DNA from 2 places in the Phytohabitans sp. LJ34 genome. Region 2 is predicted to be linked to the other one. Evidence: riboswitches for the same ligand, from Rfam matches in the RefSeq annotation. Region 2 holds a riboswitch; the other holds the start of a gene.
The links. Region 2 has a riboswitch for cyclic di-AMP ahead of ACTMTJ_RS23440 (NlpC/P60 family protein). Riboswitches for the same ligand answer to the same signal wherever they lie in the genome.
Positions count from the first base shown of each region.

Region 1: linked by a shared signal. The riboswitch ahead of ACTMTJ_RS05860 (NlpC/P60 family protein) and the one ahead of ACTMTJ_RS23440 (NlpC/P60 family protein) in region 2 are both predicted to bind cyclic di-AMP.

Region 1 covers NZ_JBQHDG010000003.1:89,894-99,040, forward strand. Annotated here, with positions in the region: gene ACTMTJ_RS05830 (serpin family protein) at 1-470, opposite strand, end outside; gene ACTMTJ_RS05835 (C39 family peptidase) at 542-1,303, opposite strand; gene ACTMTJ_RS05840 (hypothetical protein) at 1,695-1,859, opposite strand; gene ACTMTJ_RS05845 (TVP38/TMEM64 family protein) at 2,021-2,755, opposite strand; gene ACTMTJ_RS05850 (type 1 glutamine amidotransferase) at 2,752-3,468, opposite strand; gene ACTMTJ_RS05855 (MurT ligase domain-containing protein) at 3,458-4,678, opposite strand; cyclic di-AMP (ydaO/yuaA leader) riboswitch at 5,055-5,177, shown strand; gene ACTMTJ_RS05860 (NlpC/P60 family protein) at 5,183-6,007, shown strand; gene mraZ (division/cell wall cluster transcriptional repressor MraZ) at 6,331-6,762, shown strand; partial or broken gene rsmH (16S rRNA (cytosine(1402)-N(4))-methyltransferase RsmH) at 6,953-7,906, shown strand; gene ACTMTJ_RS05875 (hypothetical protein) at 7,921-8,577, shown strand; gene ACTMTJ_RS05880 (peptidoglycan D,D-transpeptidase FtsI family protein) at 8,668-9,147, shown strand, end outside.
Region 2 covers NZ_JBQHDG010000013.1:127,057-136,203, forward strand. Annotated here, with positions in the region: gene ACTMTJ_RS23425 (helix-turn-helix domain-containing protein) at 122-994, shown strand; gene ACTMTJ_RS23430 (helix-turn-helix domain-containing protein) at 1,022-1,870, shown strand; gene ACTMTJ_RS23435 (DUF6232 family protein) at 1,974-2,516, opposite strand; cyclic di-AMP (ydaO/yuaA leader) riboswitch at 3,045-3,137, shown strand; gene ACTMTJ_RS23440 (NlpC/P60 family protein) at 3,249-4,205, shown strand; gene ACTMTJ_RS23445 (DNA-3-methyladenine glycosylase family protein) at 4,350-5,258, shown strand; gene ACTMTJ_RS23450 (sigma-70 family RNA polymerase sigma factor) at 5,326-6,327, opposite strand; gene murQ (N-acetylmuramic acid 6-phosphate etherase) at 6,724-7,659, opposite strand; gene ACTMTJ_RS23460 (MurR/RpiR family transcriptional regulator) at 7,656-8,570, opposite strand; gene ACTMTJ_RS23465 (SDR family NAD(P)-dependent oxidoreductase) at 8,726-9,147, shown strand, end outside.

The DNA.
Region 1 (9,147 bases), on a different contig from region 2:
AGGCGCGGGATGCGGCCGGCGGTGGTGTCGTGCACCCACGCGTTGATGACCTCGGCGCCGTCGCGGGCGAAGTCGACCGGGTGCACGCCGGTGCCGTAGTGCGTGGCCAGCGTCTCCAGGAACTCCGCGCCGACCGGCAGGCCGTGCTGGGTGAACAGGCCGTTGGCGACGCGCACGTGGTCGGTGGCGGCCTGCCGCGAGATCGCGTTGAACGCCGCGTGCGTGCCCTCCGCCGGAAAGCCGAGCACGCGGTCGATCTCCGCCGCCGTCTCGCCGCCCGCGCCGGCACGTGCCATGGCGAACGCGTATGCCAGCGACAGGGGGGAGCAGACCCAGTTGGTGGTCGTGGCCCGCTCGGCGAGCGCGTGGCCCACGCGGGTGATGCCGGCGGCCACCTCGGCGATCGGTGCGTCGCCGGGCGGGGCGACCCGCTCGACGCCTTCGGCCGTGAGGGTGGGTACGGCTGCCATCTGTCCAGAGTATGCGGCCGCGGCCGGCTTCGCGCCGGCCGCGGCCGATCGTACTGGTCCCTTGTGGATCGTCAGGCGCTGTAGCCGCGCTCGGCGATCCAGTTGGCGGCCGAGATGGTGCTCATCCAGTAGGTGCCACCGTTCGAGGTGTCGAACGGGTCCGCGATCCGCACGGTGCGGCCCTGGTCGCGGTAGCCGACGATGGTCAGGTAGTGCCCACCCTCGTACGAGTGCGCCTTACCGTTGACGTCGGTGGCGGTGCCCTTGATGTTCGCCACGACCGGGTAGCCGTGGCTCAGGGCGCGCATGACGTCCGCCTGGAGGCGGTCCATCTCCGCGGGCTTGGCGGACGGGCCGGGGATCTCCCGCGTGCGGTAGAAGTCGGTCCCGTTCACCTTGTTGAGCACGCGCGTGGTCTCGTGCGCCGAGTTGGTGCCGTTCTCGGTGGTGCCCAGGCTCTTCGCCAGGTCGTACTGGCTCGGCGCGGGCCCACGCGCGGAGAGCGCGATGCGGGTCGCCGCCGGGGCGCAGAAGTAGTACGTGCTCTGCTCCTGGTAGCCGAAGCGGACCTGGGCGGCGGCCTTCGCCGGGACCGCCTTCTTGGCGGGGGCGGTGTGCTTCTTGGCGGTGTTCGCCGGCTTGCCGTCGGCCTTGGCGGCCACGGTGGCCGTCGCGGCGGGAGGCGCCGCGCTGGCCGGGTCGTTGGCGGCCTGGATAGCGGCCGGGCCGCCGACAGTGCCGGCGGCGAGTGCCAACCCAGCGGCGAACATGGCCGGCCGGTGGAGCCGGTTCCTGTCGATGGACGGCAGCCACCGATCGAGGACGTGCTTCATCACAGGGGAACCCTTTCGTTTGCTGGGGGATGGTCGCTCCGCGGCGGGCTCTTCGGCGAGGGCCACGGGCGGCGCTTGCGGCATCTCGTCGTACTGGCCGCGAACGCGAAGGCACGCTCGGTTGGGGTTCCGGCGTGCCGGGGATGTCAACCGGCCGGTAACCCGATCCATTCCCCGGGCCGGGACGTGGCCCGGGTCACTGGCTGGGCGCCCGACACCATGGGGCCATTGGGTCCGAATGCGCCGGACCGTCCGGGGTGGGCGGCCGGACCGCCGGGCCCGGGGCGGGCCGCCGCCCGGTGGGCACACCCCGGCCCGTCAAGCCATCGCGGCCGGTCCGTGCGGCCGCCATGCGGGCGGCCCGGGCGCCCGCGGGCGGCGGCCGGTCAGGTCACTGCACCGGTCCGTCGTGCTTTTTTGCCGTCACGTGCCAGAATCCGGCAACGGCCACCACAGCGCCCAGAAAGGCGACGAACGGCGGCATGATCGCGGCCGTGATGGCCAGCGCGAAGAACCCGATGACGATGGCCCAGAGGACCCTTGTGCCCCCACTCACGTACCACTCCCGTTGTCGTGCGGTAGTGGCCGGCGCAGGGGGCACCGGCGATGCGGGCATACGACCCGCCCAGGAGTAAACGAGCGACCACCCGGTGAGGTGGTCGTGTGGGGCGTTTTACGTAGTTTGGGACCGCGTGTCCGCCGCCCGCGGGAGAGAGATCAGGCGGCTGCTGCCGCGGCGGCGCGGCGGGAGCGGCGCCACTTCGTGACGATGATCGTGGTGGCTACCAGGCCGAGGCCGGCCGGGGCGATGGCGAACCAGTTGATGTCGCCGGGTGAGGCCACCGCGGCGCCCATGGCCGCGTAGCCGAAGGCGGACGGTATCGACGCCAGCACGCTGCCGACCAGGAACGGGCGCAGCCGCGCGCCGGTCGTGCCGTAGCCGTAGCTGATCAGGCCGAAGCCGCCGACCGGGAGCAGGCGTACGGTCACCACGCCGAGCACGCTCTGCCGGGCGAACCAGCCGTCGAGGCGGGCGAGGCGGCCGCGGACGCGTTCGGCGACGAAGTCTCGGCCAAGCGTGCGGCCGACGGTGAAGCCGAGCAGGGCGGCGAGCAGCGCGGCGCCGAGCGCGTAGCTGGCGCCGCCGACCGTGCCGAAGAGCGCGCCCCACGCGAAGGACACCAGCGTGCGGGGGACGAGTACCACCATCATCAGCGCGCCCACGACGACCGCCGCCGGTGGTGCGAGCGGGCCGAGGCGGTCGACCAGGCGGGGGGCGTCGGCCAGGTCGGGCTGGGGGAGCAGCAGCACGGTGAGGCCGAAGAGGACCAGGATCGCGAGCAGCAGCGTGAAGCGGGCCACCGACCGCTGCCGCAGGCGGGGCGCCAGCGCACGCAGGCGGGGGGCCGACGCTCGCAGGCGGGGGGCCAGCGCCCGCAGGCGGGCGATCACGAGGCCGCCGTCGCGGCCATGCGCTCCGCGCGGAGGCGGTCTGACCACGTGTCGTCGAGTGGGGGGAGCGAGTCGTAGCCGGTGGCCCAGCGCAGCAGCAGGTCGGCGATGGCCGGGTTGCGGGAGAGGGCGGGCCCGTGGGAGTACGTGCCGAGGAGCTTGCCGCGCCACGCGCCCTCGGTCGCGCCGTCGTTGCCGATGCCGGTGGTGACCCGGGCCAGCGGGGATACGCCGGCGCCAAGGTGGGTGCGGCCGCCGTGGTTTTCGAAGCCGGTCAGCGGAGGCAGGCCGAGCCGCGGGTCGATCGGGCCGCCGAGCTCGCCGACCGCGCGGGTGGGGCCCCGGTCGGAGTGGAAGTCGAGCAGGTTGAGGCCGGGGTACTGGGTGCCCTTGGCGAAGAACGAGCCGCCGAGCAGCTGGTAGCCGGCGCAGACCGCGAACACCACCGAGCCCTGCGCCACGGCGCGGTGCAGGCCGCCGTCGCCGATCAGCCGCTGGGCGGCGAGGGCCTGCGGGCCGTCTTCGCCGCCGCCGAGCAGGTAGATGTCGGCGGTGGTGGGCAGCGGCTGGTCGGAGCGCACCTCCAGCGTCTGCACCGGCAGCCCGCGCAGCGCGGCTCGGCGGGCGAGGATGAGCAGGTTGCCCCGGTCGCCGTACGTGGACAGCAGGTCGGGGTAGATCCAGACGATGCGGATGGTGCTGTCAGAGGACACGGTCGAGCTCCGCTCGGATGTCTTGGAACGCGGTGTAGTTGGCGATCACTTCCAGCCGGCCGGGCGGCACGAGCCGCACCGCCTCGCCGAAGGTACGTACGTGCTGGAACCGCACGTCGTTCACCTCGAGGCGTACCGCCAGGTCGTACGCACGGTCACCGGTGATGAGCACCTGGCGGCCGCGCAGCGGGCTGAAGTCGACGTCGAACAGCCACGACGTGTCGAGCCCGTCGGGGTCGCGCGCGTTGATCGAGAGCAGTGTCGGCGCGTTATCGGCCATGTCGAACGCCTCCAGCCAGCTCGCCGGGTTTTTGGCGAGCAGCAGCCGGATGTTGCGGCCGTCGCGGACCACCTGGGCGTACCGGCCGGCGACCGAGGCGACCGTGGAGAGGCGGGAGACCGCGTCGGTCGGGCGGACGCCGAACTGGGCCGCCACGGCGAGCGCGGTGGCCGCGTTGCCGAGGTTGACCCGGCCGGGGAGCTGGAGCGAGATCTTGTGCCAGGCGCCGCGCGGGTCGACCACGCCCTCGTCCTCGACCACCCACTGCGGCACCGGCCGGCGCAGCGAGCAGCCGGTGCACCACCACTGGTCGGCCTGGCGCTCGATCGGCGAGCCGCACTCGGGGCAAACCCATGAGTCGTCATGCCACCGCTGGCCGGCGCTAAACCACGTGACGGCGGGAGAACCGGCGGCGGCCCACACGACCATCGGGTCGTCGGCGTTGGCCACCACGTGCACGCCGGGGTGCTCGGCAAGCGCGGTGCGCCACATCTGGGCCATCATCGCGACCTCTTTGGCCCGGTCGAGCTGGTCACGGGAGAGGTTGAGCAGTGCCACCACGCGCGGCTCGGTGGCGACCAGCACCCTGGGCAGGTAGTGCTCGTCGACCTCCAGCACCGCGTACGGCGTCTGGCCGGCCTTGGCGAGCGCGGAGGTGTGGCCGGTCGGCATGTTGGCGCCGAACCCGTTTGTCGCGACCGGCCCGAGCACGCCCACGGCGGCCGCGGCGAGGCGGGTCGTGGTGGTCTTGCCGTTGGTGCCGGAGATCAGGGCGATCGCGCGCCCCGCGGCGAGGTGGGCGAGGAGGTCTGGGTCGATCTTGAGGCCGATCCAGCCGCCGATCACCGAACCGTCGCCGCGCCCAGCCGCTCGCGACAGGGCGGCCGCCGTGCGGGAGACCGAGCTGGCGACCTTCGCCCGCAGGGGCATCTTGCCGTCCGTCACGGAGGCGAGGTTACCAACGCAGTCTGGATCTCCACTCGACCGTCGGGAAACCGTCCGTCGCGCGCGATGTGTGTGGCGATACTCACCGTGAGCGATCAACGAAGCGTGAGTCCGAGTTCGACAGAGTGTCGCGACATTTAGGACAGTGGCCTTAACGACCGCTCATATTCTTGCGTGCCAAACTCGCTCCGTAAGATTCTCGTCACAGCGTGTGGAGAACGGCATCCGCTACAAACGTTGAGCCGGGTCGTTCACCCGGCCGCGCCGCCGAGACACGCCGAGCCCTGCCCGCTCGTCCGGTGCGGACCTTGGAGCCACACAACGGCATAGCGGGCGGGGACGGGGGACCCAGGATCTGCGGTCCCGACCCACGCCGGGGAGACCCGGCCGGGCTGAGGCCTTGGGGTGAAGCCGCCACGGCGGCCGGGCAATCCTTCCCGCCCGAACCCGACAGCTCACCTCGCAGGCGTGCCGGAGGGAACACATACCGTGCACGAACTCCGTTCGGGCCGGCACAGGCTGCCCGCGAAAAGGCGGGCCGGCCGGCTCGCGCTCGCCGTCGGGCTCTGCGTGTGCGCCGGCCAGCTGCTGGCCGGTCCCGCGCTCGCCGAAGCCGCGCCCGTGTCGACCACCACCGTCGCCGCCGCGCAGGCGGCCGCGTCGGTCACTCCACACGTGACGATCAAGCCGAACACCGCCCGCCTGCCGTGGGGCAACACGCTGGTGCTCACTGCCACGATCACCGACCCGAGCACCCGCAAGGCGGTCTGGGGCGGCACCGTCCAGTTCCAGGTGTGGAAGGGCGGGAAGTGGGTCAGCACCGGCACCCGTCCGGTCTACTCCACCGGCAAGTCGATCCTCTCCATCAAGCCGTACGAGAGCCGCATGTACCGGGCCGTCTACAGCGGACGTGGCTCGTACAAGGGGACGGTCACCGGCCGGACCTCGGTCGCGGTGATCGCCAGCCGGGCCAAGGTGCTCGCCGAAGCGCGCAAGCACATCGGCAAGCCGTACAAGTTCGGCGCCGTAGGACCCTCGGCTTTCGACTGCTCGGGCTTCACCAAGTACGTGTACAAGAAGGCCGCCGGGCGGGTGCTCCCGCACAAGGCGAACGACCAGCAGCGCTCGGGCACCGGCGTGGCGAAGAACAAGGCGCTCCCCGGCGACCTGATCGTGATCCGCTCCGGCTCGTACGGCACCCACGTCGGCATCTACGCCGGCGGCGGCTACATGTACGACTCGCCGCGCGCCGGTGTGCGGGTCGGCAAGCACAAGATCTGGTCGAGCAACTACGTGGTGCGCCGGCTCGCCTAGTCGCTCCACTTCCCTCCCCGGCACCGATACATCACCCCATCCCCCCAACGATCCAGGGCAAGCCCATCCGGGTTTGCCCTGGATCGTCTCTGGGGTCGGTTGCCCCCTCCGGCCTGTCGCCATCCGGACCCTCCACCGCCCTCCACCGCATTTGACGTGCGGTTTTGTCAAGGGGGTCACCCGAGCAACGCTGCGATTCCGGTTGCGAGTGGAGGGAAGTGGAGTACAGTGGGGCGCAGTGGCAGGGTTACTCACCGGAGGGACCCGCCGGCCCCGGGGGACAGCGGCTCCGCGAAAGCCGCCAGAGGCGAGGGGGTGGGCCGATGTTTCTCGGCACCCACACCCCGCGCCTGGACGAAAAGGGCCGGTTGATCCTTCCGGCGAAGTTTCGCGACGAGCTGGCGGGAGGTGTCGTGATCACAAAAGGGCAGGAGCGCTGCCTCTACGTCTTCCCAGCACCCGAGTTCCAGCGGATCGCGGGCCAGCTACGCGAGACGCCGATGACACACAAGGCGGCTCGGGCCTACAGCCGGGTGTTCTTCGCGAGCGCCCACGACGAGGTGCCCGACAAGCAGGGCCGGGTGACGATCCCGGGCCACCTGCGGGAGTACGCCGGGTTGAGCCGCGAACTCGTCGTGATCGGTGCGAGCAGCCGGGTGGAGATCTGGGACAAGCAAGCGTGGGACACCTATCTCTCCGAGAGCGAAGACGACTTCGCGGGCATCGAGGAGGGGGTGCTGCCCGGAGGACTCTAAGGGCTGGCAGACGCCGTACTGCGAGATCTCCAGCCGCTCCTGCACCTGACGTCTCTTCCCCGATGTCAGGCGCGTCCCGGCCTCCCCGCGAAGGAGGCTCACGGAAGAGCGGATGGGGATCTGGCAGTACGGCGCACGGTTCTTCGGGCACCGGGCGCATGGGCACACGGGCGGGTCACTGGGGGTCGAGATGGGGGAGCTGCGCGGCACGCACGTGCCGGTGCTGCTGGAGCGGTGCCTCGCGCTGCTCGCGCCCGCGCTCGACCGGGGTGACCGTACGACCGTGCACGTGGACGCCACCCTCGGGCTCGGCGGCCACGCGGAGGCGGTGCTCCGGGCGCATCCCCGGACCGTCCTGATCGGACTCGACCGGGACACCGAGGCGCTCGCGCACGCGCGGGCCCGGCTGGAGCCGTTCCGCGGGCGCGCGCACCTCGTGCACGCGGTCTACGACGAGCTGCCGCGGGTGCTCGACCTGCTCGACTACGAGCGGGTCGACGGGGTGCTCTTCGACCTCGGGGTGTCGTCCCTCCAGCTCGACGCGCCCGACCGCGGGTTCGCCTACGCGCAGGACGCGCCGCTGGACATGCGCATGGACCAGACCCGCGGCCGGACGGCCGAGGAGGTCGTCAACGAGTACGAGGCGCCCGAGCTGATCAGGGTGCTGCGGGTGTACGGCGAGGAGAAGTTCGCCGCACGGATCGCCGCGGCGATCGTGCGCGAGCGGGCGAAGGCGCCCATCACCTCGTCGGCACGGCTGGCCGCGCTGGTGCGGGACGCGATACCCGCGGCGGCGAGGCGCACCGGGGGGCACCCCGCCAAGAGAACGTTCCAAGCACTTCGCATCGAGGTAAACGGCGAGCTGGCCGCGCTGGAAAGGGCGCTGCCGTTCGCGCTCGACGCCCTCGCGCCGGGTGGCCGCGCGGTGGTCCTGTCCTACCACTCGCTGGAGGACCGGATCGCCAAGCGGGCGCTCGCCGCGCGGGCACGGAGCACCGGGCCGGTCGACCTGCCGGTCGAGCTGCCCGGCACCGGGCCGACGCTGCGGCTGCTCAGCCGCGGCGCCGAGCCACCGAGCGAGGAGGAGGTCGCGGCAAACCCGCGCGCCGCATCAGTGCGGCTGCGGGCCGCGGCCCGGATCGAAGAGGGGGAGGGGACATGAACGCCATCGGGAGCAGCAGGATCAAGACGACAGGAGCACCGCGGTCGGGGGGCCGGACCGCGGAGCGGGAACACCGGACGGTCGGCAACACCGCGCTGAAGACCGAGCCGATCGACACCGCGCGGGATTCCGCGGCGCCGGGGGGCGCACCGCGGGAGCGCAAGGTCGTGCCGTGGCTGCGGGTCGCGCCGCCGCTGCCGGTGGCGGTGCCGCGGGCACCGTTCATCGCGCTGATCCTGGTCGTCGTGGTCGGCGGCGTGCTGGGCATCCTCGTGGTCAACACGAAGATCAACGAGAACGCCTTCCGGCTGAGCGAGCTGCGCGAGCAGCAGTCCGCGCTCGACGTGCAGGAGCAGCAGCTCAAGCAGGAGATCGCGCGGGCCGAGGACCCGGGCAACCTCACCGCCCAGGCCCTCCGGCTGGGTCTCGTGCAGGGCACCCCGGTGCAGATCCGGCTGCCCGACGGCCGGGTGACCGGCATGATGACGCCCGCCACGCAGGCGCCGTCGATCACCAGCCAGCAGGGCACCGGCACCGGCACCGGCGAGCAGGCGGGTGGCACGGGCACCGGCCAGCAGGGCACCGGCGACCAGGCGGGCGGCACGGGTAACACCCAGCAGGGGACCGGCACCAACCAGCAGCCGACGGAGTAGGTCAGGATGCCGCAGCGGCCTTCGGGGTCTTCCGGGTCTGGTCCACGCGGAGCGGGCACGCGACGCGAGGACCAGACCCCAGGTGAGACAGTGCCGCGCCGGGGCAGCGACGAGCCCCGGCGCGGTTCCGCCCGTGGCACGGACGCCACGCGGCGGGGTGGAAAGCCCGACGACTCCGCGCGAGCGGAGCGAGCGTCGACCGGCGAAGCACCGGCGGAGCGCGGCTTCGGGATCTCCGAGGCGCGGGCGTACACGCCGCGCGGCCGCACGATGCGGGAGCGGACGCCGCGCACCGGGCGGACCGCCGATCCCTTCCGGCCGGCGCTGCAAGTGGTCGAGGGCGGCAAGCCGCGCAACGCCCGCCGCGCGCCTGGGGAGGAGCCCAAGCGGGCGGAGGCGCCACAGACTCCTCCGAGGGCCACGAAGAAAGCCGCCCCCTCGTCGGTACCCGGACCTCGAAAGCGCACGACGGCGGCGAAGGCGTCCGCGGCGGCGAAAAAGGCAGCGGCGCCGCGGAAGAGGGCGCCCGCGCGGCCGCGGCGCCCGCCGCGGCTGATGGACCAGCGGCGG
Region 2 (9,147 bases):
TAAATGGCAGGTCGCGTCTAGCCAGGTGGCATTCTGCACAGATCATTTTCTTGCACGGACGGGTCTACTGCACGGTGACACATCGTGGGCGCGTGACGCGCGCAGCCGGGGAGGGTCGCCGATGACGACGGTGCACGGGCCTACGGTCGGCCGGCGCCGGCTGCGGTCCGCGCTGCGCCGGGCGAGAGACGCCGCCGGGCTGACCCAGGAGCAGGTGGCGGCCGCCATGGACTGGTCGCTCTCCAAGCTGATCCGCATCGAGGCCGGCTCCGTGTCGATCTCCACCAACGACGTCAAGGCGCTGCTCGGTCACTACCGGATGACCGACCAGCACCAGATCAACGAGCTGGTCGAGCTGGCCCGGGTCTCCCGGCGCCGCACCTGGTGGTCGCAGTACAAAGACACCCTCCCCAGTGCCTACGCGGCGTACATCGGGCTGGAGGCGGAGGCGTTCAAGCTCTCCTTCTTCCAGCCCTCCGGCATCCCCGGCCTCCTACAGACCGACTCCTACGCGCGGGCCGCCGTCACCGCGGCCTCGACCACCGTGGGCGACACGATGGACGCGGAGCAGATCGAGCTCCGACACGCGATCCGCATGCGGCGGCAAAAGGAAGTGCTCGACCGCCCCGACCGGCCACACATCGACGTGGTGCTCGACGAAGCCGCGCTGCACCGGCAGACCGGCGGCCCGGAGAGCCTGCGCGAGCAGCTGCGTCACCTGGCCGACGTCGGACGGCGCGCCCAGGTGACGATCAGGGTGCTCCCGTTCACGGCGGGCGACTACGCCCCTCAAGGCCCGTTCGTGATCCTGCGCTTCCCTGACGATGACGACACCGACATCGTCTATCTCGAGGGAGTGCTCGCCCAAGACGTGCTCGACCGCCCCACCGACGTAGCGGCGTATCAGCAGATGTTCGACCGACTCTGGGAGATGTCCCTCCAGCCCGACGAGTCCCTCGAAAAGATCACCAAGATGGCCGACCAGCTCGGCTGATCGGCGAAACAACGCAGGAGCGGCGGCATGACTGCGACATATGGACCCACCGTTGGTCGGCGACGGTTGCGGTCCGCGTTGCGCGCGGCGCGTGAGGCGGCAGGCTTCACGCAGGAGCAGGTTGCCACGGAGATGGACTGGTCCCTGTCGAAGATCATCCGGATCGAGTCAGGTGCCGTCGGCGTCTCGCCCATCGACGCGCGCGCCCTGCTGCGGCTCTACGGGGTGACCGACAAGCCGCGGGTCGACGAGCTCGTCGGGCTGGCCCGTTCGTCGCGGGTGCGCCGGTGGTGGTCGTCGTACGCGGGCGCCCTCCCCGCGCCGTACACGGCCTACATCGGGCTGGAGGCGGAGACCTCGTCGGTGCTCTGCTACACGCCCACCAAGCTCCCCGCGCTCTTCCAGACCGAGGCTTACGCGGCCAAGGCGCTGCGCCGCCAGCCGGGCGCCGACGAGGAGAGCCAGATCGCGGTGCGGCTCGCCCGCCAGCGGGAGGTGCTGGGCAAGGACGACCCGCCACACATCACCGCGGTGATCGACGAGGCGGTCGTGCGGCGCATCGCCAGCGACCCGCGTACGAAGCGGGAGCAGCTGGAGCGGCTCGTCTCGCTGTGCGGCGAGCCCAACATCACCATCCAGGTGCTGCCGTTCGCGGCGGGCGTCGACGGCTTTCCCAACCCGTTCGCGATCCTGGAGTTTCCCGACCCGACCGACGACGCCGTGATGTACCTGGAAAACGGCCTCGGCGACGACGTGGTCGACCAGCCCGACCTGGTAAAGCCCTACCGGCACGAGTTTGACCGGCTGCGCGAGATGGCGCTGAGCCCGACCGAGACCCAGGACATGATCAAACGGATCGTGGGCGAGCTCGACTGAGCCCGCCCACGATCGGTGTGGCCCCCCGGCCCCACCGCGCCCCTCGTCCGCCGTTGACCCGCTTTGCCGCGCGGCGGCCGAACTCGGGACGAAGTCTCTATGGCTAGCGCATGCGCCAGATGTTCATCGTTACCAGCGGCTCGGCCAGCCCGCCGAGCCGGTATGCCTCTTGCGCCCGGAGCAGCGCCCGGGTGACCTGCCCGTACTGCCGCTCCTCGTCGCTGCTGAAGAGCAGCACCGTCATCCCGCGAAACTCGCCCCACAGCTCGTAGGCCCGCGGCCGCAGGCGGTGGCCGATCGTCGCCACGAGGAATGGGACGAACGCCACCGCCGTGAGCGCCAGGTAGGCCTGTGCACTCAGGTGGTTGAGCTCGGTGGTCATGCCGAGCGTGATCCCGATGGCGGCCAGCACGATCGCGGTCACCGTCACCGACCGCACGGTGAGCTGATGTGCTGGGCCTCGGGCCGTGTGCAGGTGCCTGAGCTCGCCGACCGGGAACCGGCGCCCACCGACGATGAACCAGTCGCGGGTAACCAGGATGCCGGGCTGTTGGTACAGCGGAGCAGGCGGTTTCGGGCTCGTTACGTCTGCTTGCGTTACGGGCTGTGCTGCTGGTGACCGCGCGGGGTAGCGAGTAGTCTGCACTTCAATGCCTCCTACGGCTCGTGAGGCGGGCTGGTGTGGTGGTTCTTGAGATCGGCACCTGGTGGCAGCCAGGTGCCGATCGTCTTTCTCGCTCTGTTCCGTCTGGCGATCAAGTGCCGCTTCAGCAACCTCAAGGGCCCTGCTGCCATTGTGCGAGATGCCATCTAGTCGAGGGAAGGGGTGCAATCAGCCACCTGGCAGATTGGCAGCGGTCGGCTAGCTGCATCGCGGGGCTTTCAGGCCCGCATATCCGATTTGTCAGCGCCGTCGCCCACCCAACGCGTAGACCGACAAATCGCCCTTCACCCGTCTGGCCGACCGACCTGGGTGTACGACCTAATCACTTAGAGTGACACAGACATTCGCCCCGTTCGCGGGCGTCCGTCACAAGTCATCCTTCCGCCACTTTCGCCCGCCCGGCCCCGACGCTAGGTTGGAGCCGCTGGTCCGGTAGTCAGTCACTCCCCCGGGTGACGCCGGTCCGGTGCCGCCTAATCGCACGACGATTACTCTCCGTCAGCGAGTTGGGGACCCACCGAATGCACTGGGGTGAATCCGCGGCCCGCCCGCCCCTCGGCGGACCCGGTAGGGCGATCTTCCCGCCCGAATCCGTCAGCTCACGTCGCCTCGCCGCTCGCGGCGAGCCGCCGCTAGCGCAAGCTGCCGAGTTTGATGGGTCGCGCGCAAGCTCGCTCACCCGGTAGGCGGCGTTGGGGAAGAAGGGTTCACCGTTTGTCTTCCGCGCGGAAGCTGCTCCACGCCCTCGTGCTGATCGGGCTCGGGATCGGGCTGACCGTGCCGGCAGCGGCCGCACAGGCCGAGCCGTCGCCGAGCGAGCTGACGGAGCAGATCAACAAGGCATCCACCGAGCTGGAGAAGGTCGTCGAGTCGTACAACAAGCTCAACGAGCAGCTCAAGCAGACCAAGGCCGCCGCCACGGCGCTCAGCGCCAAGATGGGCCCGCTGGAGGCCCAGCTCGCCAAGGCGGACACCGAGGTGGGCCAGATGGCTTCGGTGGCGTACCGGACGGGCCAGGTGGGCACCGCGAGCGCCCTGCTGAACGGCAGCGGGCCGCTCGCCGACCGGCTCGGCATGCTCGACCAGCTGGCCCGCGACCGCAAGCGGCAGCTGGAGGGTTTCACCGAGGCCGAGCGCCGGTTCACCGAGCAGAAGGCGACGCTCGACGCCACCCAGGCCAAGCAGACCGCCCAGCTCAAGGAGCTCGCGGCCGGCAAGAAGAAGATCGAGGGCGACCTCGACAAGCTGTACAAGATGCGCGAGGAGGCGTACGGCTCGGCCACCACCTCCAGCGGCGGCTACACCGGGTCGATCCCCTCGATCTCCGGTAAGGCGGGCGTGGCGGTGCGGTTCGCGTACAACGCGATCGGCACGCCCTACGTCTGGGCCGGCGAGAGCTCCAGCGGGTACGACTGCTCGGGCCTCACGCTCGCCGCCTGGCGAGCGGCCGGCAAGTCGCTGCCGCACAACGCCGCGATGCAGTGGGACGTGGTGGCACACATCGGCCGCGGCTCCCTCCAGGCGGGCGACCTCGTCTTCTACAACGGTCTCGGCCACGTCGCGATCTACGTGGGCAGCGGCAAGGTGATCCACGCGCCGCAGGCCGGCGAGAGCGTCGAGCTGGCATCGGTCGACATGATGACCCCGTACGGCTACGGCAGAGTCAGATAAATCTTCAAGTGCGCCGATCGAGGGCGGCTTGCGGCGGGTCCATCGCGGACGCGCCGTCGGCAGCCCTCGATCGGCGCACAAGTCCTTGATCGGCGGGAGGACGGGCCGGCCGGAAGTGTCGTACCGCGGGTTCACCGTCGAGGCATGACCGAAGTCTTTCTGGCGGCCACCGAGCCGTTCTCGTTCGACCTGTCCCTGCGCGCCCTGGCCGGCTTCGCGCCCTGCGCCGGTGGCCATGTGATCTCCGGGGGCCGGGTGCGCAAGGCGTTCCTGCTCGGCTCCGAGGCGGTGGTCGCCGACGTCGGGCCTGCTTCCGAGGGTCCGGGCGTCGTGCTCACCCTCCACGCCGACCGCCACCTCTTACCCACCGAGCGGGCGGTGGTGCATCGCGCCGTCGGGCGGTGGCTCGGCCTCGACGACGACCTCGGTGCCTTCCTCGACGTCGCCGGGCGCGACCCGGCCATGGCCGGGCTGCTGCGCGCCGCGCACGGGCTACACCAGGTGCGCTTCTCCTCGCTCGCCGAGGGCGCGGTCTACTTCGCGCTCGTCCAGCGGAGCACCCAGTGGTATGCGGCGGCCCGCAAGCGCCGGGTGGCCGCCGAGCTCGGGCCGTCCCTGACGCTCGACGGGGTGGAGCACGTCGCGTTCCCTTCGCTCGCCACGGTCGCCGCGCGAGACGACGCCGATCTCGTCCGCTTCGCGGGCAATCGGCTGCGCGCCCGCCGCCTGCGCGAGGTGGTCGAGGGGGTGGCCTCGCTCGACGAGGAGTGGCTCCGCACCGGGCCGTATGAGGACGTTCGCAAGGCGCTGCTGGCCCTGCCGGGCGTCGGCGCGTTCACCGCGCACGCGCTGTTGTTGCGCGTGCTCGGCCGCCCCGATGGCGTGCCGCTCCACATGCCCCAGTTCGAAGACGCCGCTCGCGCGGTGTATGGCAACCCACCGCCCAGCCCCGCCGAGTTGCGCGCGGCATACGGGTCTTCGATCGGCTGGTGGGCCTACTACGTGCGCACCGCCCGCTCGTGGCAGCCGGAAGACACCCTGGTGGCCGCATAGACGGGCGAGCGGCCGGTGTCCTATTCGGACACCGGCCGCTCAGCGGGCAGATGGTGGGGGGTGTGTGTCAGGCGGCCTGGAGGCCCTCGGCCCGAGCCAGCTCGCGCAGCCGGCCCAGCGCCTGGATCTCCAGCTGGCGGATCCGCTCGCGGGAGAGGGAGAAGCGCGAGGCGACCTCGGTGAGCGAGTGCTCGCGCCCGTCCTCCAGGCCGTAGCGGGCCCGCATGATGCCGGCCGACCGGTCGTCGAGGTGGTTGAGCAGGCCCTCGATCCGCTGCCGCTCGAGGGCGGTCAGCACGACCTCCTCGGGCGACGGCGCGTCGCTGTCGGCCACCAGGTCACCGAGGTTGGTGTCGCCGTCGTCGCCGACCGGCGTGTCGAGCGACACGGTGTCCTGCGACCAGCGCACCAGCTCGTGCACCCGCTCCACCGGCACGCCCAGCGCCACCGCGATCTGCTCCGGCTCCGGGTCGGAGCCGAGCTCGCGGGTCAGCTGGCGAGCCACGTTACGCATCCGGTTGACGTCTTCGACGAGGTGCACCGGCAGCCGCACGGTGCGCTCCTGCTGGGCGATCGCCCGGCTGATGGCCTGGCGGATCCACCACGTCGCGTACGTCGAAAACTTGAAACCGCGCTCGTAGTCGAACTTCTCCACGGCGCGCACCAGGCCGGTGTTGCCCTCCTGGATCAGGTCGAGCATCGGCATGCCCGACCGCACGTAGCGGCGGGCGATCGACACGACCAGCCGGAGGTTGGCCCGGATGAAGAGGTCCTTGGCGCGCTCGCCCTCGAAGACGATGCGCTCGAGCTCCTCCTGGCCGACGCCCTTCGGGATCTGCCCCTCGTCGAGCAGGTGCTCGGCGTAGAGCCCGGCCTCGATGGCCTTCGAGAGGTCGACCTCGGTGGCGGCGTCGAGCAGTGGCGTCCGGGAGATCTCGTGTAGGTAGACGCCAACCAGGTCGCGCTCTTCGGCGACCTCGTCGGTGCGCATCACCACATTGCTTTCCACGTTGCTCACGATCCCCTCGTTCGCCCCTCTTGCTCTCTTGCCTGCGGTCCCCACGTTCATCAGCCCTCCCCCGTAACTTCCGCTATCCCCCGCGGTGCTGACACCTACACAACAGATGAGACGCGTAAGGGATTCCATCTGCTGAGTCGAAAGTGTCACGAATGCCTGAGTACTAGCTGAGAGCGCGGTGCATAGTTGCTGTGCACTGCCCTCATCAGGACGTTCGGGGTCCGACCCGGTGGTGGATTGGGCGGCCGCTGTGCATACTTCGCCCGAATAATGACAACATCCGAGCTCCATAAGGCACAGCGATCCGGGTCACTACCTGTCTGCGATCCTCGTCACTTCACAGTACGCACGTACGCCGACGCCGGTTCACTGTCGGATCAAGGATTACCCGGCCCTCAACGGCGCTAACTCAAGCCCGCTCGGCATCCATCTCAACCGTGACGGTCGTCACGCCCGACCGGTGGCGAGCAGGGCGACGGCACCCCGCACCTGACCCGCCGAGCGCGCCAGCGCGCCCCGTGCGTCGGCCACGCTCGCGCCCGAGACGAGCGCCACAAGAGCGGCCTTGAGGTCGCCGTCCGCGTCGGCGAGGGCCCGGCGGCAGGCTTCCTCGCCGTACCCGGTGGCCTCCTCCAGGATGGAGATCATGCGGCCGCGCAGCTTCGCGTTGGTGGCGACCATGTCGATCATCAGGTTGGAGTAGACCCGGCCGAGCCGCACCATCACCGCGGTGGAGAAGGCGTTCAGCACCAGCTTCTGCGCGGTCGCCGCCTTCATCCGGGTGGAGCCGGTCACCACCTCCGGCCCGGTGTCCACGCCGATGAAGACGTCCACCTCGGCGGCCGCCGCGGCGGCGGGGTCGGCGGCCACCAGCACGGTGCCGGCACCCGCCGCACGCGAGGCGCGCAGCGCGCCCAGCACGTACGGGGTGCGCCCGCTCGCGGCCAGCCCCACCACGAGGTCGCCGGCGTGCACGCAGTCGGCGGCCTCGCGCTCGCCGCCGCCGTCGCTGTCCTCCGCGTCCTCGACCGGCCGGAAGACCGCCCCGGTGCCGCCGGCGAGATGGGCGCAGAACCAGTCTTCCGGCGAGTTGAACGTCGGCGGCAGCTCCGCCACGTCGAGCACTCCCAGCCGTCCGGAGGTACCCGCGCCGAAGTAGTGCACCCGGCGACCGGAGCGGATCGCCACGACCGCCAGGTCGACGGCGGCCGCGATCTCGTCGAGCACGGCCGCCACCGCGGTCGGCACGGTGCGATCGGCCTCGTTGATGACCCGTACGACGTCGCGGGTCGACATCAGGTCCAGGTCGACGCTGTCCGGGTTGCGGCGCTCGGTCGGCGAGCCGACCCGGACGACCGCGCGCCCGTCCGCTTCCGCCGTCACCGGGACCGCCGGGCCGCACCCACGCGGTGGGTCTGCACGGCCTCGGCGGTGACCTCGAGCGCGCGGCGCGCCTTGGTCCGGTTGCGGGCCGCGACGCCGACGAAGAGGCAGTCGACGACGGTCAGCTGGGCCAGGCGGCTGGCCATCGCACCCGATCGGTACGTGGTCTCGCGCGCCGCCGTGGTGAGCACGAAGTCGGCCACCTCGGTGATCGGGGATCTGGGGAAGTTGGTCAGGGCGACCGTGGTGGCGCCCCGCGCGCGGGCCTGCTGGAGCACCTCGATGACGTCGGAGGTGGTGCCGGAGTGCGAGATGCCCATCGCCACGTCACCCTTGCCGAGCAGCGCGGCCGAGGTGAGCGCGAGGTGCACGTCCGGCCAGGCGAACGCGGTGCGCCCGATGCGGTGCAGCTTTTGCTGGAAGTCGGAGGCGACGAAACCACTCGCGGCGGCGCCGTAGATGTCTACCCTGCCGGCACTGTTGATGGCGTCGACCACCTGCTCGCAGACGGCGGGGTCGAGCTGCTCGGCCGTCTCCTCCACCGCGCGGGCGTCGTTGAACGAGATCGTCGCGATGATCTGGGCCAGGTCGGCACCGGGCGGGATGTCGCCGCCGACCACGCGCGCGTCCGGCGGCTCGACCCGGCGCGCGGCCTCGGCGGCGAGCCGGATGCGCAGCTGCGGGTAGCCCTCCATGCCGACCGAGCGGCAGAAGCGGATGACCGTGGCCTCGGATGTCTCCGCGGCGGTCGCGAGATCGGTGATCGTGCGCCGCGCGGCGTCGGCCGGATCGGCCACGACGAGGCGCGCGACGCGCTGCTCCGCGGGCGACAGCGACGGAAGCAGGCCGCTGATGTGCACAATCAGCCCGCTCGACTCGTGAGTCGCGGAAACCTTCGTCGTTTTCGCCACGGATGAAACTTACTTTCACAGAGGTCGGACCGTCAACCGTGACCTCGCTATCTGCGACGGTACGCCGTGGACCTTTCCACCGCGTCCGGCTTTCGCCCGCCGAGCGTGCCATTCCTTACACCCGTTCGGTTGGATGGCGGGGATACGGTGTGGCAATGGCCGATCGCACCGCATTGATCACCGGTGGCACGGGCGGGTTGGGCGGTGCCGTCACCGCCGCTTTCGTCGCGGCGGGTTGGCGCGCCGTCGTGCCGGTGCGCAAAGATCCGCCCGAGGGCGGCAGCGCCGAATACCTGACCGCGGACCTCACCGATCCCGCGGCGGTCGAGTCGGTGGTTTCGGCCGCCGTGTCCGACCCGGCCGCGCCTCTGCGGGCCGTGGTCAACCTCGTGGGCGGGTACGCGCCGGGCGGTCTCGTGCACGAGACCCCGATCGAAGACTTCGAGCGGATGCTGTCGCTCAACCTGCGCCCCACCTACCTCGTCACCCAGGCGGCGCTGCCACACCTGATCGAGGCCGGCGGCGGGGCCGTGGTCTGCGTCTCCTCCCGGGCGGCGGTCTCACCCTTCCCCGGCGC